Regions from separate parts of the Kribbella sp. NPDC048837 genome, predicted to be linked through region 1. Evidence: predicted binding sites of a transcription regulator. Region 1 holds the regulator's gene; each other region holds the start of a gene.
What was found. Region 1 encodes HrcA, which represses chaperone genes, less so after heat shock. Its sites were predicted from a motif close to TTGGCACTCGNNNNNNNCGAGTGCCAA; they were not measured.
Positions count from the first base shown of each region.

Region 2: a site for HrcA is predicted at 1,268-1,294, ahead of groES (co-chaperone GroES). Genes of this name have one in related genera too.
Region 3: a site for HrcA is predicted at 1,940-1,966, ahead of groL (chaperonin GroEL). Genes of this name have one in related genera too.

Region 1 covers NZ_JBVJHF010000016.1:70,310-73,580, reverse strand. The annotation lists gene dnaJ (molecular chaperone DnaJ) at 1-749, opposite strand, end outside; gene hrcA (heat-inducible transcriptional repressor HrcA) at 820-1,842, opposite strand; gene ACZ6O0_RS42695 (Gfo/Idh/MocA family protein) at 1,949-3,052, opposite strand; gene ACZ6O0_RS42690 (ThuA domain-containing protein) at 3,037-3,271, opposite strand, start outside.
Region 2 covers NZ_JBVJHF010000004.1:427,795-431,065, reverse strand. The annotation lists gene ACZ6O0_RS22165 (class I SAM-dependent methyltransferase) at 1-515, opposite strand, end outside; gene ACZ6O0_RS22160 (peptidoglycan-binding domain-containing protein) at 525-1,127, opposite strand; gene groES (co-chaperone GroES) at 1,426-1,722, shown strand; gene groL (chaperonin GroEL) at 1,883-3,271, shown strand, end outside.
Region 3 covers NZ_JBVJHF010000004.1:381,036-384,306, forward strand. The annotation lists gene groL (chaperonin GroEL) at 131-1,756, opposite strand; gene ACZ6O0_RS21920 (GNAT family N-acetyltransferase) at 1,991-2,554, shown strand; gene ACZ6O0_RS21925 (MmcQ/YjbR family DNA-binding protein) at 2,568-2,897, opposite strand; gene ACZ6O0_RS21930 (PASTA domain-containing protein) at 2,928-3,271, opposite strand, start outside.

The DNA of each region.
Region 1 (3,271 bases):
TACAGGTCGCCGGACGGGCCGCCGCCGGGGCCGACCTCGCCCTGACCGGACAGCTGCACCCGGGTGCCGGTGTCGACGCCGCCGGGGATCTTCACGGTGACGGTACGGCGGGACCGGACGCGGCCGTCGCCGGCGCACTCGACGCACGGGTTCGGGATGGTGGTGCCGTAGCCGCGGCAGTTCGGACACGGGCGCATGGTCCGGACCTCACCGAGGAACGACCGCTGCGTGTGGGTGACCTCGCCCCGCCCGTGACAGATCTCGCAGGTGACCGGCTCGGACCCGGCCGCAGCGCCGGAACCGGAACAGGTCGGGCACAGTACGGCGGTGTCGACCTTGAGCTCCCGGGTCGTCCCGAAGGCGGCCTCGGCCAGGTCGATCCGCAGCGGGATCAGCGCGTCCTGGCCACGCCGGGTCCGCGGCCGCGGCCCGCGGGTGGCCCCGCCGGTCTGGCCGAAGAAGGCGTCCATGATGTCGGTGAACGTGAAGGCCTGGCCGAAGCCGGCACCGCCGGCGCCCGCTCCGGCACCGGTCGCGAACGGGTCGCCGCCGAGATCGTGCATCTGCCGCTTCTGCGGGTCGCTCAGTACCTGGAAGGCGCGCCCGATCTCCTGGAACTTGTGGTGCGCGTCCTCGGAGTCGTTCACGTCCGGGTGGTACTGGCGCGCCAGCTTGCGGTACGCCTTCTTGATCTCGTCCGGTGTCGCGTCACGGCTGACGCCCAGGACGGCGTAGTAATCGGTGCTCATACTCCAGACCAGGGGTTGGGGGAAGTGGGCGTGCCGCGCAGTAGGCGGGGGACCATCAGACACGCCCTCATTAGGTGTCTGCCAGGATCTGGCTGACGTAGCGCGCGACGGCGCGGACCGCGCCCATCGTGCTGGGGTAGTCCATGTGGGTCGGGCCGACGATGCCGAGCGTGGCCAGCGCCTCCGACTTGGACCCGTAGCCGGTCGCGACCACCGACGTGGTGGCCAGCTCCTCGAACGGGTTCTCGTGGCCGATGCGGACGGTCAGAGTCTGTGGGTTGGTCGCCTCGCCGAGCAGCTTGAGCAGGATGACGTGCTCCTCGAGCGCCTCCAGCACCGGCTTCACGTTGCGCTCGAAGTCGTCGCCGTACCGGGTCAGGTTGGCCGCGCCGCCGACCGCGATCCGCTGCTCGCCGACCTCGTCGGTGAACGCCTCCAGCAGCGTCGTCACGATCGCCGCCACCAGGTTGCGGTCGCTCGGGGCGAACGTCTCGGTGACCTGGGCGAGCGACGTGGTCGCGTCGGTCAGCCGCTGACCGGCGAGCACCGTGTTCAGCCGGGACCGCAGGTCGGCGATCAGCTGCTCGTCGACGTCGTGCGGCGGCTCGACGATCCGCTGCTCGACCCGGCCGGTGCTGGTGATCAGCACCAGCAGCAGCCGGCGCGGGGTCATCGTGACGACCTCGATGTGCCGGACGCTGGACCGGTTGAGCGACGGATACTGCACGATCGCGACCTGACGGGTGATCTGCGCGAGCAGCCGGACGGTACGGCGGACGACGTCGTCCAGATCGACCGCGCCGGCCAGGAAGGACGTGATCGCCTTCTTCTCCGCCGGGGACAGCGTCTTGACCGTGCTCAGCTTGTCCACGAACAGCCGGTAGCCGGCGTCGGTCGGGATCCGGCCGGCGCTGGTGTGCGGCTGGGTGATGTACCCCTCCTCCTCCAGCGCGGCCATGTCGTTGCGCACGGTCGCCGGCGACACCCCGAGGTTGTGGCGATCCACGAGTGTCTTGGAGCCGACCGGCTCGTGGGTCGCCACGTAGTCCTCGACGATGGCGCGGAGAACATCCAGCTTGCGTTCGTCCAGCACGCGCACCACCCTCTCTCAGCGTCGACCCTTGGCACTCCGGCGTTCAGAGTGCCAGTCTACCGAGCCGTAGTAGCTCGCACCGACGCGTGACGGCGTGGGGCGGGTCTCAGGCTGATTCGGGCGACGCCCCCAACGGTACGGCGGACGGGCGCTCGACCGTGCTCGCCACGTCCACAGGCTGGTCCTGAGCGGCCGCTTCCAGCAGCGACTCGAGGACGTCGAGCACGTGGTAGGCGAGTGCGCCGTCGGCCCGGTGCGGCTCGCCGTTGCGCAGTGCCCGAGCCATGTCCGCGACCCCGACACCCCGGCCGGCTCCGGCGTACCCACCGGCGACCGGAACCTCGGTCCAGTCACGGTTCGTAGCCGTGGCGATCTCGACCGTGCCGTCGAACCCGTTCGGGTCCGGAACCGACACACTGCCCTCGGTCCCGTGCACCTCGATCCTCGGCAGCCGTGCGGCCCAGGTGTCGAAGGACATGAACACAGTGGTCAACGCACCCGACTCGTGCTCGAGTACGCCGGTCACGTGCGTCGGCACCTGCACCGGGAACGTCGTACCCGCCCGCGGACCGGTGTGGATCTTGCGCTCCTGCTTGGACTGCCCAGCACGCGCAGTGACTCGTCGCACCGGACCCAGCAGGGTCACCAGGCTGGTGACGTAGTACGGACCCATGTCGAGGACCGGACCGCCACCGGGCTGGTAGTAGAACTCCGGAGCCGGGTGCCACAGCTCGTGCCCTGGCGTGAAGAAGGACGCCGTCGCAGCATGCGGTACGCCGATGTCGCCGCGGTCGATCACCGCCCGAGCGGTCTGGGTGCCCGTGCCGAGCACAGTGTCCGGAGCACATCCGACCCGGAGGTTGTTGGCGGCGGCGTACTTGAGCAGCGGCTCCGCCTCGGCGCGGTCGACGGCCAGCGGCTTCTCGCCGTACACGTGCTTGCCGGCTGCCATCGCGGCCTGGTGCACCGGCGCGTGCGCGGCGGGGATGGTCAGGTTGAGCACGATGTCCACGTCATCCGCGGCGTACAGCTCGTCCGGGGAGAGTGCACGGATGCCCGGGTTCTTCTCGGCGATCGCCTGGGCGCGGCTGACGTCGAGGTCAGCGACCGCGACCACGTCGACGCCGGGGAGCTTCGCCAGGTGGTCGAGGTACGTGCCGGAGATGACTCCGGTGCCGACGATGCCGATACCGGTCACTTGCTCGCCCACAGCAGCCCCCGCTCGATGATCGTGCGTACGTCGGCGTTCTCGAGGTCGTCCAGTTTGTGGCCGACGGTGCAGACGAAGACCCTGCCCTCGCCCCAGGTCCGGGTCCAGATGGCCGGCATCACGGCGCCCTCGATCCACGGGTAGTCCGGGTGCGACTGGAAGGTCGTCGTCGCGAGCACGGTGTTCGTCGGGTCGTAGTGGATGTAGTACTGCTCGGTG
Region 2 (3,271 bases), on a different contig from region 1:
CCATCGGCCCGCCGCGCCGGGTCGGCGAACACCACGTCGTACGGCGTGAGGTCGGTGGACTCGGCGTCGCCCACCAAGACCTCACCGGGCAGCTCGAGCGCGGCCAGGTTGGCGCGGGCCGTGGCCGCCGTCTCCGGATCACGTTCGACGCCAGTGACTCGGAGTCCGGCCCGGGCCGCGCTGATCAGGTCACCTCCGATGCCACAGCCCAGGTCGACCACACTGGCCCTCGGAACGGCGGATGCGATGCGTGCGGCTCGGTGTGAGCCGACTGTGGTCCGGGTGGCCTGCTCGAGGCCGTCCGGGGTGAAGTACATCCGCGGAGCGTCCGCACCGAACTTGGCGACGGCTCGATGGCGCAGTGAGGCTTGAGTGACAGCGGCAGTCACGAGGGTTGCGTCGTGCTGTCGCCGGAGCTTCTCCACGAGCTGCAGCTCGCCGCCGGGGTGGTAGTCCGCGCAGGCGGCGGCCAGTACCTCAGCCCCGGGGCCGTCCAGCAAAGCCGTGACTGTCACCCGGCAACTCTAGAGGGGGCTCGAGCAGCCCTTGCTCCAGCTGTTGGTGGCGGAGGAGTAGAGGCGCCAGTTCATGGCGGAGCGGGTCTGCGGGCCGTAGATGCCGTCGGCCACGAGCTTGTGCTTGCGCTGGACCGCCTTGACCACCGCACGCGTGTTGCTGCCGTAGATGCCGTCGACGGCGAGCTTGGACCCGTAGCAGAAGTTGAGGTTGCGCTGGAGGACCCGGATGGCGGTGTCGGGGTCGCCGTACCGGGTGGAGCCGCGGTGCGGGTCGTCGCCGTACATGAGGTTGCAGGTCGTGCTGGTGCTGCCGTAGATCGAGGGCATCGGGATGCCCCAGCTGCGGTTCACCGGTACGAGCCGGGCCGAACGGCACTGCGGGAGGGCGGCCGCCGCCTTGGTCTCGGCGTCCGCGGAGGTGCGGGCGGCATCCCCGCCCTGGTCCGTGCCGGCCTGTGGCGCCGGTCCTGCCGCGGGAGCTTGGGCACTCGTGGGCTGGTCCTTCGAAGCGCCGGCCGCGACGACGCCGACGGCGAGGGCGCCGACCGCGGCCAGAACCGCGACGGTGCGCCCGGACAGCTTGGGCAGCGACGGGAAGCTGATGGCCATGGCCTCTCCTCGGGGGCGGCGCACCGTTCTGAGAAGTACGGTCGCACGCCGACCCCTGTTCGGCCCAGCGTTTCAGGCACTTTCCGTGCCCGGTCGATCACAGCTCAGCCGGCGACTTGATGTCTCACGCTGAGAAGGGCCTGGCACTCGAGTTGACCGAGTGCTAATCGCGGCCTAGATTCGGTGTTGGCACTCTCCACCCGAGGGTGCCAGCGGTCCGGCCTCTGACCCCCGCGACGGCAGGGGAGCGCGACCACCCTGAACTGCAGACAAGCAAATCGACCGTGGAGGTCAGCAAGTGTCGGTCACGATCAAGCCGCTCGAGGACCGCGTCCTCGTCGCGCCGCTCGAAGCCGAGCAGACCACGAAGTCCGGCCTGGTGATCCCGGACACCGCCAAGGAGAAGCCCCAGGAGGGCGAGATCCTCGCCGTCGGCCCGGGCCGGATCGACGACAACGGCAACCGCGTCCCGCTGGACGTCGCCGTCGGTGACAAGGTCATCTACTCCAAGTACGGCGGCACCGAGGTCAAGTACGACGGCCAGGACTACCTGATCCTGGGCGCCCGCGACATCCTCGCAGTCGTCAGCAAGTGACGACCGCTCGCTGTTCCTGACCGACACCGCCCTGGTGCCTCCCGGCGCCGGGGCGGAGTCGGTCTGGCGCCCGACCGGGGTGGTGGGGCGGGGGAGTTGGACACAGCGCTCGGTACCTGCTGTTACGAAAGAGCGAAATCAGAGAGGGACTGGATTTTTCATGCCGAAGATCCTCGAGTTCGACGAGAACGCTCGGCGCGCGCTGGAGCGCGGCGTCGACAAGCTCGCGAACACGGTGAAGGTGACGCTGGGGCCGAAGGGCCGTTACGTCGTCCTGGACAAGAAGTGGGGCGCCCCGACCATCACCAACGACGGTGTCACCGTCGCCCGTGAGGTCGAGCTGGACGACCCGTTCGAGAACCTTGGTGCGCAGCTCGCCAAGGAGGTCGCCACCAAGACCAACGACATCGCCGGTGACGGCACCACCACCGCGACGGTGCTGGCGCAGGCGCTGGTGCACGAGGGCCTGCGGGCCGTCGCGGCCGGGGTCAACCCGATGGGCCTGAAGCGCGGTATCGAGGCGGCCGTCGAGGCCGTGTCGGCGCGGCTGGTCGAGACCGCGCGGCCGGTGGACGACAAGGGCGACATGGCCCACGTCGCCACCATCTCCGCCCGGGACGCCGAGATCGGCACCCTGATCGCGGACGCGTTCGACAAGGTCGGCAAGGACGGTGTGATCACCGTCGAGGAGTCGAACACCTTCGGGACCGAGCTCGAGTTCACCGAGGGTATGCAGTTCGACAAGGGCTACATCTCGCCGTACTTCATCACCGACGCCGAGGCCGGCGAAGCGGTGCTGGAGGACCCGTACATCCTGATCCACCAGGGCAAGATCTCCGCGATCGCGGACCTGCTGCCGCTGCTGGAGAAGGTCGTGCAGTCCGGCAAGGCGCTGCTGATCATCGCCGAGGACGTCGAGGCCGAGGCCCTGTCCACCCTCGTGGTGAACAAGATCCGCGGCAACTTCACCTCCGTGGCCGTCAAGGCGCCGGGCTTCGGTGACCGCCGCAAGGCGATGCTGGAGGACCTGGCCGTGCTGACCGGCGCGCAGGTCGTCGCCCCCGAGGTCGGCCTCAAGCTGGACCAGGTCGGGCTCGAGGTGCTCGGTTCGGCCCGCCGGATCGTGGTCTCCAAGGACAACACCACCGTGGTCGAGGGCGCCGGCAAGTCCGACGACATCGACGGCCGGGTGAACCAGATCAAGGCCGAGATCGAGCGCACCGACTCCGACTGGGACCGCGAGAAGCTGCAGGAGCGGCTGGCCAAGCTGGCCGGCGGCGTCTGCGTCATCAAGGTCGGCGCGGCCACCGAGGTCGAGCTGAAGGAGAAGAAGCACCGGATCGAGGACGCGGTGTCCGCGACCCGGGCCGCGATCGAGGAGGGCATCGTCGCCGGTGGCGGCTCCGCTCTCGTGCACGCGGCCACCGTGCTGGACAACGGCCTGGACCTGGAGGGTGACGAGCTCGCCGGGGTCCGGATCGTCCGCAAGTCCATCGTCGAGCCGCTGCGCTGGATCGCCGAGAACGGCGGTTACGAGGGCTACGTCGTG
Region 3 (3,271 bases), on a different contig from region 1:
ACCTGGGCTCCCCCACGACCACCTCCGTCCTGTCGGACCCTCCCCACCACAACTCCCCACAGACAACAGAAAAGCGGTCCCGGGCCTGAGCCCGGGACCGCTTTGTCCTGCTGTGCTGTCGGACCTCAGATCAGAAGTCCATGCCGCCCATGTCGGGCGCGCCACCCGGAGCGGCCGAAGCCTTCTCCGGCTTGTCGGCGATGACGGCCTCGGTGGTGAGGAACAGCGCCGCGATGGACGCCGCGTTCTGCAGCGCCGAGCGGGTCACCTTGGCCGGGTCGATGATGCCGGTGGCGATCAGGTCGACGTACTCACCGGTCGCGGCGTTCAGACCGTGACCCGGCTCGAGGTTGCGAACCTTCTCCACCACGACGCCACCCTCGAGGCCGGCGTTCACGGCGATCTGCTTCAACGGCGCCTCGACCGCGGACCGCACGATCGCGGCACCCGTGGCCTCGTCACCCTCGAGGTCCAGCTTCTCGAACGCCAGCACGCTCGCCTGCAGCAGAGCCACGCCACCACCGGCGACGATGCCCTCCTCGACGGCCGCCTTCGCGTTGCGAACGGCGTCCTCGATGCGGTGCTTGCGCTCCTTCAGCTCGACCTCGGTGGCCGCGCCGACCTTGATCACCGCAACGCCACCGGCCAGCTTGGCCAGCCGCTCCTGCAGCTTCTCGCGGTCGTAGTCGGAGTCCGACTTCTCGATCTCGGCGCGGATCTGGTTCACCCGGCCGGAGATCTGGTCCGCGTCGCCCTCGCCCTCGACGATGGTCGTCTCGTCCTTGGTGACGACGATCTTGCGGGCCTGGCCGAGCAGCTCCAGGTCGACGGTGTCGAGCTTGAGGCCGACCTCCTCGGAGATCACCTCGCCGCCGGTGAGGACGGCGATGTCGACCAGCATGGCCTTGCGGCGGTCACCGAAGCCCGGCGCCTTGACGGCGACGGCCTTGAAGGTGCCCTTGATCTTGTTGACGACCAGGGTCGCCAGCGCCTCGCCCTCGATGTCCTCGGCGATGATGGCCAGCGGCTTGCCGGTCTGCATGACCTTCTCCAGCACCGGGACCAGGTCCTTGATGCTCGAGATCTTGCTGTTGACGATCAGGATGTACGGGTCGTCGAGGACCGCTTCCATCCGCTCGGTGTCGGTCACGAAGTACGGCGAGATGTAGCCCTTGTCGAAGCGCATACCCTCGGTGAGCTCGAGCTCGAGGCCGAAGGTGTTGCTCTCCTCGACGGTGATGACGCCTTCCTTGCCGACCTTGTCCATCGCCTCGGCGATGATCTGGCCGACCTGGTTGTCGGCGGCCGAGATCGAGGCGGTCGCAGCGATCTGCTCCCGGGTCTCGACCGGCTTGGCCAGCGCCAGCAGCTGCTCGCTGACCGCCTCGGTCGCCTTCTCGATGCCCTTCTTCAGGCTCATCGGGTTGGCGCCGGCCGCGACGTTGCGCAGACCCTCGCGGACGAGAGCCTGGGCCAGCACGGTGGCGGTGGTGGTGCCGTCACCCGCGACGTCGTCGGTCTTCTTGGCAACTTCCTTGACGAGCTCGGCCCCGATCTTCTCGTACGGGTCCTCGAGCTCGATCTCCTTGGCGATGGAGACACCGTCGTTGGTGATCGTGGGGGCGCCCCACTTCTTCTCCAGGACGACGTTGCGGCCCTTCGGGCCAAGCGTCACCTTGACGGCATCGGCGAGGGTGTTCATCCCCCGCTCGAGGCCACGGCGCGCCTCTTCGTTGAAAGAAATCAGCTTGGGCATTCTCCGCGAGTCCTCCCGCGTCGAGTCTTTGTGGTTCAGCCGGCCGGGATGCCCGCGACGGACGGCGCCGGCGCCGCGACGGTCACGTCCCGCCACGTCTCCGGCACCTCATCGAGGCCGTCTTCTGTCACACCCGCGGGCAGGGAGTCTTATCACTCTCACCCTTGGAGTGCTAACCAAGTATTAGCACTCGCCCCAAGCGAGTGCAAGCCAGCTCCCCGCTACGGTGAACCCATGGTGACGCTGCGCGAGGCCGGCCCGGACACCTGGGCGGACGTGGCCGCGGTCATGGGCGAACGCGGTGATCCGGCCCGCTGCCTGTGCCAGTACTTCCGCCTCCGGGGCCGCGCCTGGTCCGACGCTACCCCCGCGAGCAACCGGGACGCGCTGCGCGCCCAGGTGTGCGAGAGCAAGCGTCCGCCCGGTGTTCTGGCGTACGACGGGACCACGCCGGTCGGCTGGTGCGCGATAGGGCCGCGTACGTCGTACCCACGGGTGGTCGCGTCGCCGAACTGGCGTACCGACCACCCGGACTCGTGGGTGATCACGTGCTTCGTCGTACCGGTCGGCCGGCGGCGCAAGGGGGTTGCGGGTGAGCTGGCCGCGGGAGCCATCGACCTGGCGCGCACGTACGGCGCTCCGGCCGTTGAGGGGTGTGCTGTCGACACGGCGCTCGCCGGACGCACTCCGTCAGCCGACCTCTACCGCGGTCCGCTGTCCGTGTTTCTGGACGCCGGGTTCAAGGAGGTCAGCCGCACCAGCCCTCAGTGGGTCCTGGTGCGGCTCGTCCTCGACTAGAGCTGGGCGATGACTAGAGCTGGGCTATCAGGTACTTCGGGGCGGTCAGGCGCCACGCTTCGGTGACCAGCTCGCGGAGCTCCTGGTCGTCGGCCGCGACGATGTCCACGGCGACCCAGGCGAACCGGCCGCCCGCCCAGGACGGCGAGTACACCTCCGGGTCCTCGGCGACCAGGGCCTCCTGCTCCTCGCGCAGCGCCTTCAGCTGCAGCCTGGTCTCGTCCTCCGACATATAGGCGAAGCTCTTGTTCTTCACCTTGAAGACCGGCTGCCCCGCCCAGCCCTCATGCTCCTCCACGCCCGGCAGCCCCAACACGACCTTCTGCAGCACGTCGACGTCCATCCCCCGACGGTATGCGGCCGCACCGACAGTTCAGGGCCCGGCGACGGTGACGGTCACGGTCGCCCCGGGGGCCAGCATCGTGCCGGGAGGCGGTGTGGCCGTGAGGATCGTTCCAGTCGGGTCGCCGGGCGACTTCCTGGTCCGGATCACCGGCTTCAACCCGGCCTGCTTGAGCAGGGGGGCGTAGTCCGCCGCGGTGGGTTGCCGCCCGTCAAGGTCGATCGCGCGGTACCCCGGTACGCCGACCAGGTCCGGCACGACCACGATGCGGTCGAGCATGCGATCGACTTCCCCGGCGTTCGTCGACGACTGAGCCCAGAACCACACGTCCAGCGACGGGATGAACACGGCGCCGGAGCAAATCGTCACCTGGC